2 regions of the Actinacidiphila sp. ITFR-21 genome follow, and region 1 is predicted to be linked to the other one. Evidence: riboswitches for the same ligand, from Rfam matches in the RefSeq annotation. Region 1 holds a riboswitch; the other holds the start of a gene.
What was found. A riboswitch is a leader RNA that binds a small molecule or an ion and turns the genes downstream of it on or off. The one in region 1 is predicted to bind thiamine pyrophosphate.
Positions count from the first base shown of each region.

Region 1 (10,239 bases):
CCTCCGCCGCTCGCGGGAGTCGCGCCCGTCGCGGGGCGGCGTCCGGAACGCCGTCCGGCCGGGTGTCGGCGGTCATCGCTCAGCCCCCCTGTACCGCGGTCAGGATCTCCACCCGGTCGCCGTCGGACAGCTCCGTGGCCGCCCAGCGGGTGCGCGGCACCACCGTCTCGTTGAGCGCGGCGGCCACCCCCGAGCGCGCGGCGGTGAGGGTGGCCACCAGGGCGTCCAGGCCGCAGGGCGCGGCCAGTCGCCGCTCCTCGCCGTTGAGCAGCACGGTGATCGTCATGCCGGCTGCCCCTCGCGTACGAACCGGGCCGCCGCGAACGGCCGCGCGTAGTCCGGGAGTTCACCGGAGACCAGCACCTCGGCCATGACGTCGCCGGTCACCGGGGTGAGCAGTACCCCGTTGCGGTGGTGCCCGGTGGCCAGCAGCAGGCCCTCCAGGGCGGTGGCGCCGAGCAGCGGCGCGTTGTCCGGGGAGCCCGGACGCAGGCCGGCGAGCGTCTCGGTGAGCGGCAGTTCGGTGATACCCGGCACCAACTCGTGCGCGTCCCGCAAAAGTTCGTAGACGCCGCCGGCGGTGACCGTGGTGTCCCAGCCGAACTCCTCGCTGGTCGCGCCCAGCACCAGCTCGCCGTTCTCGCGCGGCACCAGATAGACATGGCTGCCGCGGACCACCGCCCGTACCGTACGGGACAGGAACGGCGCGTGCGCGGCCGGAATCCGCAGCCGCAGGATCTGGCCCTTGACCGGCCGGACCGGCGGCAGCACGTCCTCCGGGAGCCCGGCGATCCGGCCGCTCTCGCTGCCCGCGGCCAGCACCGTGCGCTCGGCGGCGACCTCGGTGCCGTCCGCCAGCAGGGCGCCGGTGACGCGGTCGCAGGTACGGGTGACGCGGGCCACCGCGGACCGCAGGAACGTCACCCCGGCGAGTTCGGCGGCCCGCAGCAGCGCGGCGGCCAGCCGGCGCGGGTCGACCTGGTGGTCGCCGTCCACCCGCAGCCCGCCGCGTACGCCCGGGGCGAGCAGCGGTTCCAGGCGGCGGCAGTCCCGGCCGCTGAGCCACTGCGACTCCAGGCCCAGCGAGGTCTGGAAGGCGTGCAGGTCGCGCAGGTCGGCCCGGTCGTCGGCGTCCAGCGCGACGGCGAGGGTGCCGCAGGGGCGGTAACCGGTGCCGAGGCCGGTGAGGTCGGTGAGTTCGGCGGCGAAGGCCGGGTAGCGGGCGGCCGAGGCGAGGTTGAGGTCGAGCAGGGTCTGCTCGCCGTACCGCAGCTCGGTCACGGCGGCCAGCATCCCGGCCGCGGCGTGCGCGGCGCCGCCGCCCGGCAGCGGGTCGGCCAGCGCCGTCGCCAGCCCGCGCTGCGCCGCCCGCCACGCGGTGACCAGCCCGATCAGCCCGCCGCCGACCACCAGCACGTCGTGGCCGCGGGCCCCGTTCGGGGATGTGGGCATCATGCGTCTCCCTTCGCCGGCATGACCCGGATCAGGTATTTACGGTCGGCAGCCGCCCAGCCACCCTCTCAGCCCGGTACGTCCGGGCTCCCGCGCTTCTCCCGGCACCCTATCCCTCCGGGGGGTCGGGGGGCTTTCTCGGGCCGTCCACCCGCGCGGGGTTCCCGCTGGGCCGACCGCCATCGCGCGGGGGTGCGCCGCCGCCGGTGCCCACCGGGTCGTGGGTGGGGGTGGGTTCGGCCCTTCGGGCCGGGGGTCGGCGCTGCCGTGCGGGCCTCTGCTCGGGCGCGCCGCCGCCGGCGTGCGCCGGTCCGCGGAGGTCTTCCCGGGCCGGGTTCGCGCTGCCGCGCGGGGTTGCCGGGGTGCCGTCGGGCTCGGTCCTGCGGGTTTGCCGCGAGCGGGCCGTTCCCTTGCGGGTGGCGCCACCGGCGGCGTGTGCCGGTCGGTGAGGGGGACCGCACTGTCGCGCGGGGTTTGGCCCGGCGTTCCGGTGCCCGCCGGGTCGTGGGTGAGGTGGGGCGTCCGATTCCCGGGGGCTCTCGGGGGTGGTGGGGGTGGGTGGGGAATACGGTAGGCGGGTGACTGGGAATGTGGTGATCGTCGGGGCCGGGATGGCCGGGGTGCGGACCGCGGTGGAGTTGCGGGGGCAGGGGTGGCGGGGCGGGGTCACGCTGGTGGGGGACGAGCCGCATCCCCCGTACGACCGGCCGCCGTTGTCGAAAACGGTGCTGTTGGGGGGCCGCGACGGCGACGCCCCCGTGGACGTGCGGTTCGACGTGGACTTCGCCGGGCTCGGGGTGGAGCTGCGGCCGGGCGTGCGGGCGGAGTCGCTGCGGTCCGGGAGCAAGGAGATCGTCACCGGCCAGGGCACCGTGCCGTACGACCGGCTGGTGCTGGCCACCGGCGCGTACCCGGTCCAGCTGCCCGGGACCGCCGGGCTGCCCGGGGTCCACTCGCTGCGGACGCTGGACGACGCCGCCGCGCTGCGCCCCGTGCTGGCCGCCCGGCAGCGGATCGTCGTGGTCGGGGCCGGCTGGATCGGCGCCGAGTTCGCCACCGCGGCGCGCCAGGCCGGCTGCGAGGTCACCGTCGTGGAGGCCGCGGACCGGCCGCTCGCCGCCGTGCTGCCCGCCTCCGTGACCGCCCCCATGCGCGGCTGGTACGAGGAAGCGGGCGTCGAGCTGCGTACCGGCACCCGCGTGGCCGCCGTGGAGCCCGGCGCGGTGGTGCTGGCCGACGGCAGCCGGCTGCCCGCCGCGGCCGTCGTGGTGGGGATCGGCGCCCGGCCCGCCAACGGCTGGCTGGCCGGCTCCGGGGTCGCCGTGGACGCGGACGGCGCGGTGCTGGCCGACGACCGGCTGCGCACCTCCGTCGAGGACGTCTACGCCGTCGGCGACTGCGCATCCTTCCCGTCGGCCCGCTACGGCCGCCGGCTGCTGGTCCACCACTGGGACAACGCCGTACAGGGCCCGCGTACCGCCGCCGCGAACCTGCTCGGCGGGGACCAGCCGTACGATCCGGTGCCGTACTTCTGGTCCGAGCAGTTCGGCCGGTTCGTGCAGTACGCGGGCCACCACACCGACGCCGACACGATGGTGCCGCGCGGCGACCCGGCCGGTCCTGCCTGGTCGGTGCTGTGGCTGCGGGACGGGCTGCTGACGGCGGTGCTCGCGGTCGGCAGGCCGCGGGACATGGCCCAGGCCCGCAAGCTGCTCGGCGGCTCTCCCGCGGTGGACCCCGAACGCGCCGCCGACCCGGCGGTCCCGCTCAGGTCGGCGGTCCGCTGAGGGGGCCGGCGCGCGCCCCCGGAGGGTATATCGGCGGGAGCCCCGGCGCGTGCCCGGGGGGAGCCCGGCGTACGCCCCGGGGGCGGCGCGGGCGGCGCCCCCGGCGACACCCGGCGGGTCCCCCGGTCGGCGTCGTCCCGCAGCGGTTGTCGGCGGCAGGTGGCAGGCTTGTGCCGTGACTGTTTTCTCGTCGGTTGACGCACACATTGACGCTCTCGTTCCCTCCTGGCTCACCCTGCCGGAGGTCGCCGAACGTCTCGGCCTCGAAGTGACCCGGATCCGGCCGCTGATCAAGGAGGGGCAACTCCTCGCGGTCCGCCGTGGTGAGAACAAGGTACTGATGGTGCCCGGCGACTTCCTCGGTGAGGGGAAGATCATCAAGGGCCTGTCCGGCACGCTGACCGTCCTGAAGGACGACGGGTTCTCGGACGAGGAAGCCCTGGAGTGGCTCTTCACCCCGGACCCGACCCTGCCCGGCACGCCCGCGCAGGCGCTGCGGGAGAATCGCGGGACCGAGGTGAAGCGCCGCGCGCAGGCGCTCGCCGTGTAGCCGCGATCCGCGCCCCGGCGGCGGGAAGGCCGCCGGGGCGACCTTTGGGGGAGCAGATGACCACCGCCCGCCGGCAGCTCGCCGACGCCCGGCTGTACCTGTGCACGGACGCCCGCTCCGGGCCCGCCGACCTCGCGGCCTTCGCGGACGCGGCGCTCGGCGGCGGGGTCGACGTCATCCAGCTCCGCGACAAGGGCATCGAGGCGCGTGACGAGCTGGCGGCGCTCGCGGTGCTCGCCGAGGCGTGCCGCAGGCACGGGCGGCTGCTCGCGGTCAACGACCGGGCGGACGTGGCGTACGCGGCCGGGTCGGACGTCCTCCACCTCGGGCAGGGCGACCTGCCGGTGCCGATGGCGCGGGCGCTGCTCGGCGACGAGGTCCTCATCGGGCGGTCCTGCCACACCGAGGCCGAGGTCGCGGCGGCGGCGGCGGAGCTTGGGGCGGACTACTTCTGCACCGGACCGGTCTGGCCCACCCCCACCAAGCCGGGCCGCCCCGCCCCGGGCCTCGGCCTGGTCCGCTATGCCGCCGCGCTCGGCACCGACCGCCCCTGGTTCGCCATCGGCGGCATCGACCTCACCAACCTCCCCGACGTGCTGGCCGCGGGCGCCCGCCGCGTCGTGGTCGTCCGCGCGATCACCCGGTCCCCCGACCCCGCGGCCTCCGCCGCCGCCTTCACCCGCGCCCTGCGGGCCACCTGACCCGGGGACGCCCGCGCCGGCGGCGGCGACCGACCGGGGGCGCCCAACCGGCCGACGGCCGCGGAGTCCGGGCGCGGACCGTCAGTGCCCCATCATCGGGCCGGCGGCCATGTATAACGTCGTCGTGGTCGTCCGCACCGTTCCCCTCGCCTCTGCGTGCGCGCCGTCCGGCGCCGGGGCGCCCGGCCTCCCGGGGCAGTACAGCTAGATGATTGAGTCCAAGGGTTGGGGTCACGGTTAGTGGTCGTAGGCGGTCAGGGATCGCTTGATGGGTTGCCCGGTTTTGTCGTTGAGCCAGATCGCGGCGGTCAGCGCGAGGACGCGGGACAGGACTCGTGCGGTGACGCCCGCCGGGCTCTTGCCGCCGTGCCGTTCCAGGTCGAGCTGGCCTTTGAGGGTCTGGTTGATCGACTCGATGGTCTGTCGCAACGGTTTGAACAGGTGCGCGCCGGGCCGTTCGGGTTCGCCCTTGCGGGCCGGTCGCAGCAGGTGCAGGTGACGTTCGGTGAGGTCGTGCTCGAAGTCGTGTCCGTAGTAGTTCTTGTCGCCGATGATCGTCTGGCCGGGGTGGGAGGCGGCCACGTCGGGTGCGGTGTCGAGCATGTCGCGCAGGGTCTCGCGTTCGTCGGCCTTCGCGCCGGTCAGCGCGAACAGGACCGGCAGGCCGCCCAGCGTGCACACCAGGTGCAGGCGCAGTCCCCAGAAATACCGGGAGTGCGACGCGCAGTAGCCGTACTCCGCCCAGCCGGCCAGGTCCGACCGTTTCGCGGTCTCCCGCGAGCAGCCGCAGCCGACCGGTGTGGAATCGACCACCCACACGTCGTCGGTCCACAGCGAGGTGTCCCGGGCCAGGATCCGGATGGTGCTGGTGAGCAGGGACGATGCGGCACGCAGTCGCTTGCCGTAGCCGGAGGGCTGGGGCACGTAGGGGAACATGCCGCGGAAGTCGCGGTCGACGCGGCGCAGCCACCGCCGCTCGGAGGTGTACCCGAGCAGCGCCGACATCACCGCCAGAGTGACCAGTTCAGCATCGCTGAGCGTAGGCGCGATCCCCACCTTCGGCCGCCACGGGGCCAGCCCCGGCGAAGCCTTCAACTCATCATCGATCCGGGCATAGAGTGCAGTCGCGAGGGTGTCCAGGTTTGTCTTCACACACCGACCATGGGCGCCCTCGCACCATGTCCGCAGGCGAACCCTTGGACTCATTCATCTAGCCGCCGCTCCACTGGGCGAACTCACGGAGGGGAGCACTCGCCCGCTGACGGGCCCGCAGCAGCGTTCCCACCGTTTGGCGCACCGAGTGGTGATAGCGGACCAACTGCGGAGAGTAATCACGTGCCTTCACCAGGGATGCGAAAGCCTCGTTCCGCCGTGCCGTCCACGCTTGGGCATGCGCGCGGTCGATCCAGAAGTGAGCCGCGCGCGTGGGAGGGTAGTCCTCCGGCAGGTTCACCTTCTCGGCAACATCAAGTGCCGCGTCGTAGTCGTTCTGGTCGGCGGCAGCCGAGATCTCGTGCAGCCGGACGCTGAGCGGACCGAACGCCAGCGCGTAGTCCCGGGTCTCCCCGGTCTCGTCGGCCAGTTCCCCCGCCTCACCGAGCCAGTTCGCCGCGCCGGCCTTGTCGCCCTGTCGCGCGGAGAGCGTCGCCGCGCGCAGTTGCAGAGTGCCCCGGACGGCCCGGGTCGCACGGTCGCCGTCGTCGTCCAGGTCTCTCAGCGCGTGCTTCATCAAGGACACGCCACGGTCGAGGCGGGAACTGTCCGCGACTATCTGCGCCCGCTCGTACCTTTCGATGGCGACCTGTCGCGGGTCCCCGGACTGCGGCGCGGCAACCGCCATGCGTGCCAGAGCGAGGCGGGACAGGTCCATGTACCCCAGGCGGTAGGTGACGATCGCGGCCGTGCGGGAGATCTCGGCCTGTGCCGCATACGCCCGCTCATGGTCCCGGCCCGCGTGATGAAGCTGCGTCACGAGCGCGAGTTCGGAGATCAGCCCCGGCAGGTGGTCGGCGATCTCGGTGAACGCAGCCTTCACCCGCAGCGCGTGGATACGCCGCACGTCGGCCTCCAGGACATCGAGCGCACGCGGCGGCGGTCCGTCGTCCGGCGGCATGTCCCAGTCGTCGAACGCCGTGCCGATCGGCTGGAGCAGCGCGTCCAGCCGATCGAGGTGAAGCGTCTCCATGTAGGGCTGGCCCCGCAGTACGGACACGTTCACCGCGAGCGCGCGGGCGACCGAGGAGAGCAGGGATTCGCTGGGCGGCTGGTCACCGTTCTCGATACGGGAAAGCTGGCTGGTGGAAAGGTGAGCACGCCGCCCCAGCTCGGCGAGAGTGAAGTCACGGATCAAGCGGAACTCGCGGATGCGAGCCCCGACGCTGTCCGGGGACGTGTCGCGTGTGTGAGGCATGCTGGCTCCCGTTGCGCCCGACACTCGCAATGTACCCCCGCGGCTGCCGGGAGCCGAACGCCCCGATGCGGGGATCGGCCGGACCTTTCGACTCGGGGTATCACAGGGGAGGAGGCGGCCTGACAGCCCACAGAGGCCGCGGTCGGACGGGGGCCCGGCCGTTGTGGCAGAACCCGGAGCGGGGATCGCCCCCCTGTGCGCATCATCGCTTGTTCGCAGGCGGCACGGTTGCAACGTTTTCAGGTGGAATCGGCGTCGTCGCTGTTCGGAATGATGTGTGCACTGACGGTGCCTGCATCGAGTGCCTTCCTGATGAGCGGCGCCATACGCGTGGGGATGCGGGTGATCGTCTCTGTGGCAGGGATGGGCGCCCTGGCCGGTGACAGGGCGTGCGAGGCGACAGCCGTTTCCGCGTCGGCGGTGTAGCCCTGGACGAGTAGTTCCGACGTGTCCGTGTCCACCCACACCGTTGGGCAGCCGTCTTCGTCCGTATCGGGGTCGATACCTGCAAACCGAATAATCCTGTGCAACTTCGTAGTCGGCGGGCACGCCGCCGTCTAGCGTCGAAAGCGTCGTTCGATCCCTTCGCGTACTTCATGCGGAGCGGACAACGAAATGCCCCGCGACCGGCAGATCCGGGAGCGTGGACGGCGCCACGAAGGAGTGACGACATGAGCGGCAATCCATGGAGTCGTTTGAGCGCGCCCGCCTGGACGCCTACTTCGCCAAGATCGCCGCGCATTTCCGCCCCGAGCAGCCCCCGGTGTCGTTACTCGTGACGCACCTGCTGCCTGAACGCCCCGCATTCGTTCGCGCCGTCGCTTCTGCCTCCGACCTGCGCGCGGTGTTGCCCAAGCCCAAGTCGATCTCGCCCGCCGCACGGCGTGAGGTCGAACGGTTCACCCGGTGCGACCCGCTGACCCGCGACCTGTTCGCGGACGCCGACCAGGCCCTGAAATATCTCGAATCCTGTGCCAGCGGTGAGCGCGTCGCCCTTCTGGACGTCGGCGGATACTTCGCCCCGGTGCTGGCTGAGCTGTGCGACCGGTTCTCCGGCCGCATCCTCGGCGTGGTCGAGGACACCGAAAACGGCCACAGGCGCTACGCAGAGTTCGAGAAGCTGCCGTGCCCCGTCGTATCGGTCGCCCGCTCACCGCTGAAGGCCCCCGAGGACTTCCTGGTGGGCCAGTCCGTGGTGTTCTCCACCGAGGCGCTGATGCGCGGGTGCGGCGACATCATGCACGGTCGGCCCGCACTTGTCATCGGGTTCGGCAGGCTCGGCAGTTCCATTGCCCGGCTGCTGCACGCCAAGGGCGTAAGAGGTCACCGACTACTCGTGGCTGTTCGCCGACGCTGTCACCGCCGAGCCGCTGCGGAGCCGCCTCCTGACCTGGCCCCGTGATCCGGGCCGACAGGACCGTCCATACCCGGGCGTGAGCGACTCCCTGCATCCGTGCGCGGGCGCCGTCCGGCGCCGGGGTGCCCGGCCTTCCAGGGTGCGACGGCCCGGTGGGGCGGCAGCCGCGGCAGCCGGGAGACGCGGTGGCGTTACAGAGGGTCGCCGGTGCGAGCTAGCCTGCTCACATGGCCCTGGGGACTTCTTCGACGCGTACCGACCGCGCACTCACCATCCGAGAGCTCCTCGCCCGCGGCGAGCGCTCGTACTCCTTCGAGTTCGCGGCGCCCCGGAGCGAGAAGGGGGAGCGGACGCTGTGGAACGCCATCCGGCGGATCGAGGCGGTCGGTCCCACGTTCGTCTCGGTGACCTACGGCGCCGGCGGCTCCTCCCGGGAGGGCACCCTGCGGGCCACCGACCGGATCGTGTCGGACACCACGCTCACCCCCTGCGCCCACCTCACCGCGGTCGACCACTCGGTGGCCGAGCTGCGCAACATCATCGGCCAGTACGCCGACGCCGGCATCCGCAACATCCTGGCCGTCCGGGGAGACCCGCCCGGCGACCCGCTGGGCGCGTGGGTGCGGCACCCGCAGGGCCTGGAGTACGCCGCCGACCTGGTCCGGCTGATCAAGGAGTCCGGCGACTTCTGCGTGGGTGTGGCCGCGTTCACCGAGATGCACCCGCGCTCCACTGACCCGGCCACCGACACCCGGCACTTCGTCGACAAATGCCGGGCCGGCGCGGACTTCGCGATCACCCAGATGTTCTTCGACGCCGAGGACTACCTGAGGCTGCGCGACCGGGTGGACGCGGCGGGCTGCGACATCCCGATCATCCCCGAGGTGATGCCGGTCACCAACGTCCGGCAGATCGAGCGCTTCGCCCAGCTGGGCAACGCCCCCTTCCCCCCGGAGCTGGCGGAACGCATCCTGGCGGTGCGTGACGACCCGGCGGCGGTCCGGGCGATCGGTATCGAGTTCACCACCCGGATGTGCCGGCGCCTGATGGCCGAGGACATTCCGGGGCTCCACTTCATTACTCTTAACCACTCCACCGCCTCGCTGGAGATCTACGAGAACCTCGGGCTGCACCGGCGGGCGGCGTGACACCCCCCTAGGTGAGGAAGTGGGCACATGGGCTACTCGGTGCTCTACATCGCGTTCGGCATCGTCGCGCTGTGGCTGCTCGGCGAGGTCCTGCTGCAGTACAAGGCCCGGCTGCGCTGGCGGCTGCTCGCCTTCGCGGGGTTCATGGGCGTGGTCGGCGGGGTCGCGCTGCGGGACGTGGTCGTGATCGTGCTCGGCGCGCTCGCCTTCGGCGCCGGGCAGTCCTTCGTCACCCTGTCCTACAAGCGCGGCTTCTCCACCGGCTGGGCGCTCGGCGGCCGGCCCGGCTCCAGCCGCCGCCGCAGGGGCGGCGCCGCGCGGCCGGCCGAACCGGTCCTGGAGGTCACCCCGGTCGAGGCGGAGGAGGCCGGGGGGTACGCGGGCGCCGGCGCCCGCGAGGACGCCGACGTGCTCGCCGCCCAGGGCGCGTTCGGCGACGACGCCGACGAGAGGTCCGTCTTCCAGCCGATGCCGATGCACGAGGACAGCGGCGAGTACCCGCTCTACGACGGCCGGTCCTCGTACACCCCGGACCCGTACACCAGCGGCGGCTACGAGGGCTACGGCGCCCAGGGCTATGAGAGCTGGAACGGCGAGCAGCAGCCCGCCGGCGCCGGCTACGGCGGGGGCTATCAGGGCGGCTACGACCAGCAGCAGACCGGTTGGGGCGGCGGCCAGGGCTACGGCTACGACCAGGGCGGCTACCAGGAGCAGCAGCAGCCCGCGGCGGCCTCGTACGAGGGCTACACCGGCTACACCGACGAGTACGGCGGCTACGACAGCTATGGCGTCCAGGCCACCGGCACCGGGGACTGGACGCCGCAGCCGCACCCG
Region 1 is NZ_CP134605.1:1,363,755-1,373,993, reverse strand. It holds gene RLT57_RS06110 (thiazole synthase) at 1-76, opposite strand, end outside; gene thiS (sulfur carrier protein ThiS) at 80-286, opposite strand; gene thiO (glycine oxidase ThiO) at 283-1,455, opposite strand; TPP riboswitch at 1,444-1,556, opposite strand; gene RLT57_RS06095 (NAD(P)/FAD-dependent oxidoreductase) at 2,031-3,239, shown strand; gene RLT57_RS06090 (Rv2175c family DNA-binding protein) at 3,415-3,789, shown strand; gene thiE (thiamine phosphate synthase) at 3,846-4,490, shown strand; gene RLT57_RS06080 (IS982 family transposase) at 4,728-5,642, opposite strand; gene RLT57_RS06075 (helix-turn-helix domain-containing protein) at 5,701-6,900, opposite strand; gene RLT57_RS33260 (hypothetical protein) at 7,096-7,326, shown strand; partial or broken gene RLT57_RS06065 (adenosylhomocysteinase) at 7,586-8,221, shown strand; gene metF (methylenetetrahydrofolate reductase [NAD(P)H]) at 8,485-9,405, shown strand; gene RLT57_RS06055 (hypothetical protein) at 9,433-10,239, shown strand, end outside.

Region 2 (10,239 bases), 4.0 Mb from region 1:
TTCCACGGTGGTCGCCGGCTACGTCCGGGGCGCCGAGGGGGCGTGGACGGCGATCGCGCTCACCGCGCTGGCCGTCCTGGTCTGGCGGATGGCCCGCCCGCCCGAGGACTACCTCCGGGACGTCACGGCCGGCGTCTTCACCGCCTTCTACGTCCCCTTCCTGGCCACCTTCGTGGTGATGATGCTGGCCGCCGACGACGGCCCCCGGCGGGTGCTGGTCTTCCTCATCCTCACCGTGATCTCCGACACCGGCGCCTACGCGGTCGGCTGGCGCTTCGGCAGCCACCGCCTCGCGCCCCGGATCAGCCCCGGCAAGACCCGCGAGGGCCTGGTCGGGGCGATGTCCTTCGCGATGGCCGCCGGCGCGCTGCTCATGCAGTACGTCATCGACGACGGCCGCTGGTGGCAGGGCCTCCTCCTCGGGCTCGCCGCGGCCACCAGCGCGACCCTGGGCGACCTCGGCGAGTCCATGATCAAACGCGACCTCGGCATCAAGGACATGGGCTCCCTCCTCCCGGGCCACGGCGGCATCATGGACCGCCTCGACTCCCTCCTGCCGACCGCCCCGGTGGTGTGGCTGCTGATGGTGGTCTTCGTCGGCCAGGGCTGACCCGGGGCCGCCCGCCCCGCGCTCCCCGGGCGCCCGCGCCCGGACCATCCCTGCACGGCCCCGGCGCCGGGGCCGGCCCCGGCCCCGGCGCCCGGCAGGGGAGGCAGCGGTGAGGGCCGCAGGGGCAAACGGCACACCCCCGGGTCTGCGACACTGGAAGGCATCATGCCTGTGCCCGGAGAACTCACCTTTGCCGTGCCGCGCGGAGCCAAGAAGCCGCCGCGGCACCTTGCCGACCTCTCGCCCGCGGAGCGGAAGGAGGCGGTGGCCGCGCTCGGGGAGAAGCCGTTCCGGGCCAAGCAGCTGTCCCAGCACTACTTCGCCCGGTACGCCGACGACCCCGCGGCGTGGACGGACATACCGGCCGCGGCCCGCGGGAAGCTCGCGGGGGACCTGCTGCCGGAGCTGATGACGGTGGTGCGGCACGCTTCCTGCGACGACGGCGACACCCGCAAGACGCTGTGGCGGCTGTTCGACGGGACGCTGGTCGAGTCGGTGCTGATGCGGTACCCGGACCGGGTGACGATGTGCGTCTCCTCACAGGCCGGGTGCGGGATGAACTGCCCGTTCTGCGCCACCGGTCAGGCCGGTCTGGACCGCAACCTGTCCACCGCCGAGATCGTCCACCAGATCGTCGCCGGAATGCGTTCGCTGCGCGACGGCGAACTGCCCGGGGGCGCCTGCGCGGCCGACGGCTCCGGGGCGGGCCCGTCGCGGCTGTCGAACATCGTCTTCATGGGCATGGGGGAGCCGCTGGCCAACTACAACCGGGTGGTCGGCGCCATCCGCCGCCTCACCGACCCCGAGCCGGACGGCCTCGGCCTGTCGCAGCGCGGCATCACCGTGTCCACGGTCGGCCTGGTTCCGGCCATGCACCGGTTCGCCGACGAGGGCTTCAAGTGCCGCCTCGCGGTGTCCCTGCACGCCCCCGACGACGAGCTGCGCGACACCCTCGTCCCGGTCAATACCCGCTGGAAGGTCCGCGAGGTGCTGGACGCCGCCTGGCACTACGCGGAGGTGTCCGGCCGCCGGATCTCCGTCGAGTACGCCCTGATCCGCGACGTCAACGACCAGGCGTGGCGGGCCGACCGGCTGGGCCGGCTGCTGAAGAACCACCGGGTGCACGTCAACCTGATCCCGCTCAACCCGACCCCGGGCTCCCGGTGGACGGCCTCGCGGCCCGAGGACGAGCGCGCGTTCGTCGCCGCGCTGGAGGCCCACGGCGTGCCCGTGACCGTACGGGACACCCGCGGACAGGAGATCGACGGCGCCTGTGGACAACTGGCGGCGGCCGAACGCTGACCTGCTGCTACCGTGCACTCGTACAAGTGAACACTCCGACAGGGGAGCGCCTGAGACGGCGCTGAGAGTGCGGCCCCCGAGACCGCAGACCCTCGGACCTGATCCGGGTCGTACCGGCGTAGGGAGTCAGCAGATGAAGAGCGTTCGTCGGCGTGCCATGGGCGCGCTCGTCCTCGCCACCGCGGGAGCCGTGGTCCTGGCCGCGTGCGGCGGCGGCTCCGGATCGGGTTCCGGAACCGGGCCGGGCGCCGGCGCCCCGGCCGCCAGCGGCGGGACGAAGTCCAAGACCGTCACCCTGGTCAGCCACGACTCCTTCGCCGCCTCCAAGGAGGTGCTCGCGGAGTTCACCGAAAAGACCGGCTACACCGTCAAGGTGCTGCGCGGCGGCGACGCGGGCGCGGCCGTCAACCAGGCGATCCTCACCAAGGACCACCCGCGCGGCGACGTCTTCTTCGGGGTCGACAACACCCTGCTCTCCCGCGCCCTGGACAACGGCCTGTTCGACCCCTACACGGCCAGGGACCTCGACCAGGTCGCCTCCGACGTCCAACTCGACGCCGCAGGACACCGGGTCACCCCCATCGACTCCGGCGACGTCTGCGTCAACTACGACCGCGCCTACTTCACCGCGCACCGGCTCGCCCCGCCGCAGACCTTCGCCGACCTGGCCAAGCCCGCCTACAAGAACCTGCTGGTCACCGAGAACGTCAGTACCTCCTCCCCGGGCCTGGCCTTCCTGCTCGGCAGCGTCGCCGCCTACGGCGGCGACGGCTGGCAGGCGTACTGGAAACAGCTGCGGAAGAACGGCGTCGAAGTCGTCGACAGCTGGGAGCAGGCGTACAACGAGAGCTTCTCCGGCTCGGGCGCCGGCAAGAAGGCCAAGGGCGACCGGCCGCTGGTGGTCTCCTACGCCTCCAGCCCGCCCGCCGAGGTGATCGGGGTCAGCCCCGCGCCCGCGCAGTCACCGGTCGGCGTGTCCACCGGGACCTGCTTCCGGCAGATCGAGTTCGCCGGGCTGCTGCACGGCGCGAAGAACCCCGCGGGCGGCAAGGCGCTCATCGACTACATGATCGGCAAGGCGTTCCAGGAGGACATGCCCCTCCAGATGTACGTCGACCCGGTCCGCAAGGGCGCCGTCGAGCCCGAGGTGTTCGTCAGGTACGGCGCGCGGATCGACCACCCGACGACGCTGCCCCCCGCCACGATCGCCGACAAGCGGGACGACTGGGTGAAGGCATGGACCTCGATCGTCCTCTGACGGCGGCCGCTCCCCACCTCCCGGCCCCCCGCCGCCTCCCGCACCCCACCCGCGCCACCACCGTCCGGCTCGCGCTGATGGCGCCGCCGCTCGTCTTCTTCGCCGTCTTCTTCGCCTACCCGGTCGCCTCCATCGTCGGCCGCGGACTGCGCCGGGACGGCGGCTGGCACCTCGGCGCGGTCGGCGACGTACTCGGCGACGGCTCGATCCGGCACGTGCTGTGGTTCACCTGCTGGCAGGCCGCCGCCTCCACCGGCCTGACCCTGGCGCTCGCGCTGCCGGGCGCGTACGTCTTCGCCCGGCTGGACTTCCCCGGCAAGCGGCTGCTGCGGGCGGTGGTGACCGTGCCGTTCGTGCTGCCGACGGTCGTGGCCGGCACCGCCTTCCTGGCGCTGCTCGGCCGCGGCGGCTTCAGCGACGACCTGCTGGGCTTCCGGCTCGACACCAGCGTCTGGGCGATCCTGACCGCCCACGTCTTCTTCAACTACGCGGTGGTCGTCCGCACCGTCGGCGGCCTGTGGGCGCAGCTCGACCCGCGGCAGGAGGAGGCCGCCCGGACGCTCGGCGCGGGCCGGTTCGCGGCCTGGCGCCGGGTGACGCTGCCCGCGCTCGGGACCTCGGTGGCCGCCGCCGCGCTGCTGGTGTTCCTGTTCACCTTCACCTCCTTCGGCGTGATCCAGATCCTCGGCGGGCCCACATACTCCACCCTGGAGGTGGAGATCTACCGGCAGACCGCCGAACTCCTGGACCTGCCGGCCGCCGCCGTGCTCACCCTGCTCCAGCTCGCCGCGGTGGCCGCGATCCTGGCCCTGCACGCCTGGACGGTACGGCGCCGCGAGGCGACCCTGCGGCTGGTCGACGCCGCCGGCACCGCGCACCGGCCGCGCGGCGGCGAACGGGTCCTGCTGGCCGCCGTGCTCGCCGTCGTCGCGCTGCTGATCCTGCTGCCGCTCGGTGTGCTCGTCGCCCGCTCCCTGGACGGCCCCGGCGGCTACGGACTCACCTACTACCGCGGTCTCGCCTCCGCCGACGCCGACGGCGGTACGTTCCTGGTCGCCCCGCTGGAGACGGTCTGGAACTCGCTGCGCTACGCAGCCGCCGCCACCGTCGTCGCGCTGCTGGTCGGCGGGCTCGCCGCGGCGGCCCTGGTCCGCAGGGCCGGCCGGCTGGTACGCGGCTTCGACGCGCTGCTGATGCTGCCGCTGGGCACCTCGGCGGTCACCGTCGGCTTCGGTTTCCTGATCACCCTCGACAAGCCGCCGCTGGACCTGCGGGACTCCTGGCTGCTGGTGCCGTTCGCCCAGGCCCTGGTCGGGGTGCCGTTCGTGGTCCGGGTCATGGTGCCGGTGCTGCGGGCCGTGGACCACCGGCTGCGGGAGGCCGCCGCGGTGCTCGGTGCGTCACCCGCCCGGGTCTGGCGGGAGGTCGAACTGCCCTTTGTCGGGCGGGCGCTGGGTATCGCCGCCGGGTTCGCCTTCGCGGTGTCCCTGGGCGAGTTCGGGGCGACCGTCTTCATCGCACGCCCCGACAGCCCGACCCTGCCGGTCGCCGTCGCCCGCCTGCTCGGCCGGGCCGGCGCCGCCAACTACGGCCAGGCGATGGCCCTGAGCACCGTCTTGATGCTGGTGTGCGCCGCCTCGCTGCTGGTCCTGGAGAACCTCAGGACCAGCGCCGACTCCGCCGGGGAGTTCTAGATGACCCGCCCGCTGCTGCGCCTGGAGGCCGCGACCGTACGGTTCGGGGAGCGCGCCGCGCTCGACACGGTGGACCTGGAGGTCGCAGCCCACGAGATCGTCTGCGTGCTCGGGCCCAGCGGCAGCGGCAAGTCCACCCTGCTGCGGACCGTCGCCGGACTCCAGCCGCTGGACGGTGGCCGGGTGCTGCTCGACGGCGCCGACCAGCGGGCGGTGCCCGCGCACCGGCGCGGGGTCGGCCTGATGTTCCAGGACCACCAGCTCTTCCCGCAGCGCGACGTCGGCGGCAACGTCTCCTTCGGGCCGCGCGTGCACAGGATGCCGCGCGGGCCGCGCGACCGGCTGGTCGCCGAACTCCTCGCGCTGGTCGGCCTGCCCGGCGCCGCCCGCCGCGCGGTCGCCACCCTCTCCGGCGGCGAGCAGCAGCGCGTCGCCCTCGCCCGCGCACTGGCCCCCGAACCGCGGCTGCTGATGCTCGACGAACCGCTCGGCCAGCTCGACCGCTCGCTGCGTGAACGCCTGGTGGTGGAGCTGCGCCGGATCTTCGGCCGGCTGGGCACCACGGTGCTGGCCGTCACCCACGACCAGGGTGAGGCGTTCGCGCTCGCCGACCGGGTCGTGGTGATGCGGGACGGCCGGATCGCCCAGTCCGGTACGCCCCTTGAGGTCTGGCAGCGCCCCGTGTCGGAGTTCGTCGCCCGCTTCCTCGGCTTCGACAACATCACCGACGCCACTGTCGAGGGCGCCGTCGCCGTGACCCCGTGGGGCGAGCTGCCCGTCCCCGACGGCACCCCGGAAGGCCCCGGGCAGCTGCTGGTGCGGCCCACGGGGGTACGGCTCGGGCCGCCGGACACCGGACTCGGCTGCGAGGTCGTCGCCCGCACCTTCCGCGGCGGCGGGCACGTCGCGGTGACGCTGCGGCCCGAGCACGGGCCGGAACTGGAAGCCGAGTGCGGGCTGCGCGACGCGCCCGGGGAGGGGGCCCGGGTCGGCGTCGCCTTCGACGCGGCCGACATCGTGCCCCTCGGGTCCGGCGCCGGCCGCTGAGGTCCCGCCCTGCCGGCAGCCGCCGGGTCAGGCCGCGGCGAGCCGGTCGAGCGCGGCCGGCACCTCGGTGACGCTGTCGACCAGCTCGATACGGCGGCCCATCGGCCGGTCCGCCGCCAGTGACCGCAGCAGCGGCCACACCGGCAGCCGGGTCGTCCAGTGCGCGCGGTCCACCAGCACCATCGGGGCCGGCTCGCCGCGGGACCCGTAGTAGTTCGGCGTCGCCGCGTCGAAGACCTCCTGGACGGTGCCGGCCGCCCCGGGCAGGAAGACGACGCCCGCCGTGCAGCGGGACAGCAGGCCGTCCTCCCGGGTGGCGTTCGCGAAGAACTTCGCGATGTGCGCGGCGAAGGCGTTCGACGGCTCGTGCCCGTAGAACCACGTCGGCAGCCCGTACGAGGGGCCGCCGTCCGGCCACCGGTCGCGTACCGCCAGGGCGGCCGCCGCCCAGCCCGCAACCGACGGGCGGAAGTCGGGGACGCCGGCCAGCACGGTCAGCGCCTTGCCGAGCATCACGTCGTCGTACGGGGCCGCGTACGCGCCGAAGTTGGCGGCCTCCATCGCGCCCGGACCGCCGCCGGTCGCCACGGTCAGCCCGCGCCGGGCCAGCTCCCGGCCCAGCCGGGCGGCCCCCGCGTAGGCGGCGCCGCCGCGCTCCATCGCGTGCCCGCCCATCACGCCCACCACGCGCCGGCCGAGCAGCCGCTCGTCCAGCGCGTCGGAGACGGCGTCGTCGTGGATCGAGCGCAGCATCGAGGCGAGTATGTCGCCGTCGGCGGCGGTCCGCAGGTACCAGGCGTACGTCCGCGCGTCCGGGGTGCCCGGGTAGCCGGCCTCCTCCAGGCCCTCGTACAGCTCCCCCGGCGCGTAGAGCGCCGCCCGGTACGGGTCGAAGGGCAGCTCGGGCACCGGCGGGAACACCAGGGCGCCGCCCGCCCGCACATGGGCGAGCGCCTGCGGCTCCATCGGGCAGCCCAGGAACACCGCCTGCGAGGTCTGCGCGACCAGCAGCGCGAAGGTGCGGTCCCGCAGGTCCACCGCCTGCACGCGGTATCCGGCGAACGACCCCGTGACGGCGACGCGGTCGAACTCCTCCAGGGTCTGGATCTCCTTCGGGGCGGGCTGCGCCGGCTCTTCTTCGGCGGGCATCGGCGGTACGTCGGCGGAAGGCGTCTCGGCTGGCACGTCCAGCACCTTAGCCCGCCGGACGCCGGCCGTGGTCCGCGGCGCCCCGGCGTGCCCGTGGCGCCCGCCGTGGGACCGCCGCACCGCGCGCCGGACCCGCCGGCCGCCGCCGGCCGCCGCACGGCGGAAAGAGGCCGCAGCGGGCTCAGGCGGCCGGGATGGAGGAGAGGGCGGCCACCAGGACGGTGGCGGGCAGCAGTGCGGCCACCAGGGCGGTGGTGCGCAGGGCCGACGCGGCGCGCAGCAGGGCGGGGGAGGCGGCGACGGCGCGCAGGGCGGCGGTGGCCTCGGTACGGGTGTGCCGGGTCTCGCGGAAGGCGAGGGCGGCGGTGGCCAGCACGCACACGGCGATGAGGGCGGCGGCGAAGACGGTGACCGGCCCGAGCGGGTGGTCGCCGCCGCGCTGGAAGCCGTAAGCGGCCACGGCCGCCGCGGCGGTGGCGCAGAGCAGGCCGAGCGGGCGGCCGAGCGCGTGGGACTCGCGCTGCAGGGCGCGGCCGGCCAGCAGACGGAGGGCGCCGGGGCGGTAGCAGGCCAGCACCCGCCCGCAGGCGTGGATCAGACCCGGCCCGGCCGTCATCAGGCCCGCGGTGGCGACGATCCAGCCGCCGACCGCGCCGGGCGGGATTGAACCGAGGCCGCTGGGCAGCGGGAGGGCGCCGCCCTCGGTGGCGGTCACCTCGGTGGCCAGCCCGATCGCGACGAGGGCGATCCCCCAGGGCAGGCCGCGGGGCGCCTCGATCGCGGCGGCGGGCCGCGCCCGCAGACCGGCCGCGACGGTGGCCGCCGCCGCGGCCGGCACCAGGGCGAGCAGGGTGACCGCCCCGGCCAGCGGCAGCGGCCTGCCCGCGGCGAGCAGACCGGGCCCGACACCGTCGAAGGGCACCCCGGTGACATCCCCGCGCAGTTGGAGGAAGGCCGGCAGCGCGAGCGCGCTGCCGGCCGCGCAGACCACCGCCGTGGTCGCGGCGGTCAGCAGGACGAGTCCGGTCCGCCCGAGCCCGGCTCCGGCCAGCCCGGCCCCGGGCCACCCGGCCGGCTGCGTCCGGCCGACCGCGACGGCGAGCTGCACCGTCACCACTACCGGGACCACGCACCACCCCAGCCGTACCAGCGCGTCGGCCGTGCCGTGCCCGGGGTGGGCCAGCGCCCAGCCGAGCGCGGACAGCAGCAGCAGGCCGGTGCCCGCCGCGGCGGCGGCGACCAGCGCCCAGCGGCCCAGCGCCGCCGGCCGGCTCCCGCGCAGCACCCGCAGGCTCAGCACCCCGCCACCGCCGTCGGGAAGGCGCCCCGTGGGGCCGCCGCAGCGCCGCTCACACCGAGGCCGGTGCGGCGAGGTCGCGGTCCCGGGCGGACGCCGCCGTGTCGGGGCGGCCGTCGACGAGGGTGACGGTGCGGTCCGCGTGCCGGCCGGTCTCCGGGTCGGCGGTGCCCAGCACCACCGTGATGCCGTGCGAGCGGGCCGCACTGGTCAGCGTGCGCAGCAGGTGCGCGCGGTCGGCGCGGTGCAGCAGCGCGGTGGGCTCGTCGGCGAAGACCACGTCGGGCCCGGTGACCAGGGCCCTGGCGACCGCGATCCGCTGCTGCTGGGACGGGACGAGTTCGGCGGGCCGGCGGCGTGCGACATCGCCGATGTCCAGCCGTTCCAGCCATTCCAGCGCCGCCGCCTTCGCCGTCCGGTGGCCGTCACCGCGCATCAGCAGCGGCAGCGCCGCGTTCTCCCACCCGGTCAGCTCGGGCACCAGTTGCGCGCCCGCGCCGACCCAGCCGAAGCGGTTCCGGCGCAGCGCCTCCCGGGCCGCCTCCGGCAGCGTGTGCACGGGCGCGCTGTTGAACCAGACCTCGCCCTCCTCCGGCACCAGCTGCCCGGACAGGCAGTGCAGCAGCGTGGACTTCCCGGCGCCGCGGGCCCCGGCCACCGCGAGGATCTCGCCGGCCCGGACGCTGATCGAGACGCCGAGCAGCGCCGGCGAGCCCTGGTGGGAATGGCGCAGGGCACGGGCCCAGAGCACGTCGTTGTCGGGCGGGGTCACCATGGCGTTCCTCCGCGGGTCGTTCCCCGGCGCGTGCGGCACGGGCGCCGGACGCGCTGCGTCGGGCCGACGCACTCCGTCAAACGAGCCGGGGGAAGGGCGGTCACTCCCGGCACCGTAGGCCCGGTGCCGGCAGTGACGCCCGCAGGCGCGGCGGCCGACGGTTCGGCGCGCCGGCCGGTTACCCCGTACGGCCGCACCCGGGGGCCGCGGGCGGCGGGCTCAGAGCTTGGCCCACGCCTCGGTCAGCACGCCCCGCAGGATGCCCTCGATGTCGCTGAAGAGCGCCTGGTCGGAGATGAGCGGCGGCGCCAGCTGCACCACCGGGTCGCCGCGGTCGTCGGCCCGGCAGTACAGGCCGTTGTCGAACAGGGCCTTGGACAGGAAGCCGTACAGCACCCGCTCGGTCTCCTCGGCGGTGAAGGTCTCCTTCGTCGCCTTGTCCTTGACCAGCTCGATGCCGTAGAAGAAGCCGTTGCCGCGGACGTCGCCGACGATCGGCAGGTCGTGGAGCTTCCTCAGGGTGTCGAAGAAAGCGCCCTCCTCGTCCAGGACGTGCTGGTTGAGGCGCTCGCGCTCGAAGATGTCGAGGTTGGCCAGCGCGACCGCGGCCGACACCGGGTGGCCGCCGAAGGTGTAGCCGTGCAGGAAGGTGTTGCCGCCGCGGTAGAAGGGCTCGGCCAGCCGGTCGGAGACGATGCACGCGCCGATCGGTGAGTAGCCGGAGGTCATGCCCTTGGCGCAGGTGATCATGTCCGGCACGAAGTCGAACTTCTCGCAGGCGAACATGGTGCCGACCCGACCGAAGGCGCAGATCACCTCGTCGGAGACGAGCAGCACGTTGTGGCGGTCGCAGATCTCCCGGACCCGCTGGAAGTAGCCGGGCGGCGGCGGGAAGCAGCCGCCGGCGTTCTGCACCGGCTCCAGGAAGACCGCGGCGACCGTGTCCGGGCCCTCGAAGAGGATCTGCTGCTCGATCTGGTCGGCGGCCCAGCGGCCGAACGCCTCCGGGTCGTCGCCGTACTGGGCGGCCCGGTAGATGTTGGTGTTGGCGACCTTGTGGGCGCCGGGCACCAGCGGCTCGAACGGCGCCTTGAGGCCGGGCAGCCC
Region 2 is NZ_CP134605.1:5,357,088-5,367,326, forward strand. It holds gene RLT57_RS24080 (phosphatidate cytidylyltransferase) at 1-610, shown strand, start outside; gene rlmN (23S rRNA (adenine(2503)-C(2))-methyltransferase RlmN) at 776-1,912, shown strand; TPP riboswitch at 1,943-2,054, shown strand; gene RLT57_RS24090 (thiamine ABC transporter substrate-binding protein) at 2,046-3,170, shown strand; gene RLT57_RS24095 (ABC transporter permease) at 3,248-4,864, shown strand; gene RLT57_RS24100 (ABC transporter ATP-binding protein) at 4,877-5,911, shown strand; gene RLT57_RS24105 (LOG family protein) at 5,939-7,060, opposite strand; gene RLT57_RS24110 (hypothetical protein) at 7,242-8,360, opposite strand; gene RLT57_RS24115 (ABC transporter ATP-binding protein) at 8,410-9,132, opposite strand; gene RLT57_RS24120 (aspartate aminotransferase family protein) at 9,352-10,239, opposite strand, start outside.
Region 2: it holds a riboswitch for thiamine pyrophosphate, as region 1 does, so the genes downstream of both, RLT57_RS24090 (thiamine ABC transporter substrate-binding protein) here and thiO (glycine oxidase ThiO) in region 1, are expected to answer to the same signal.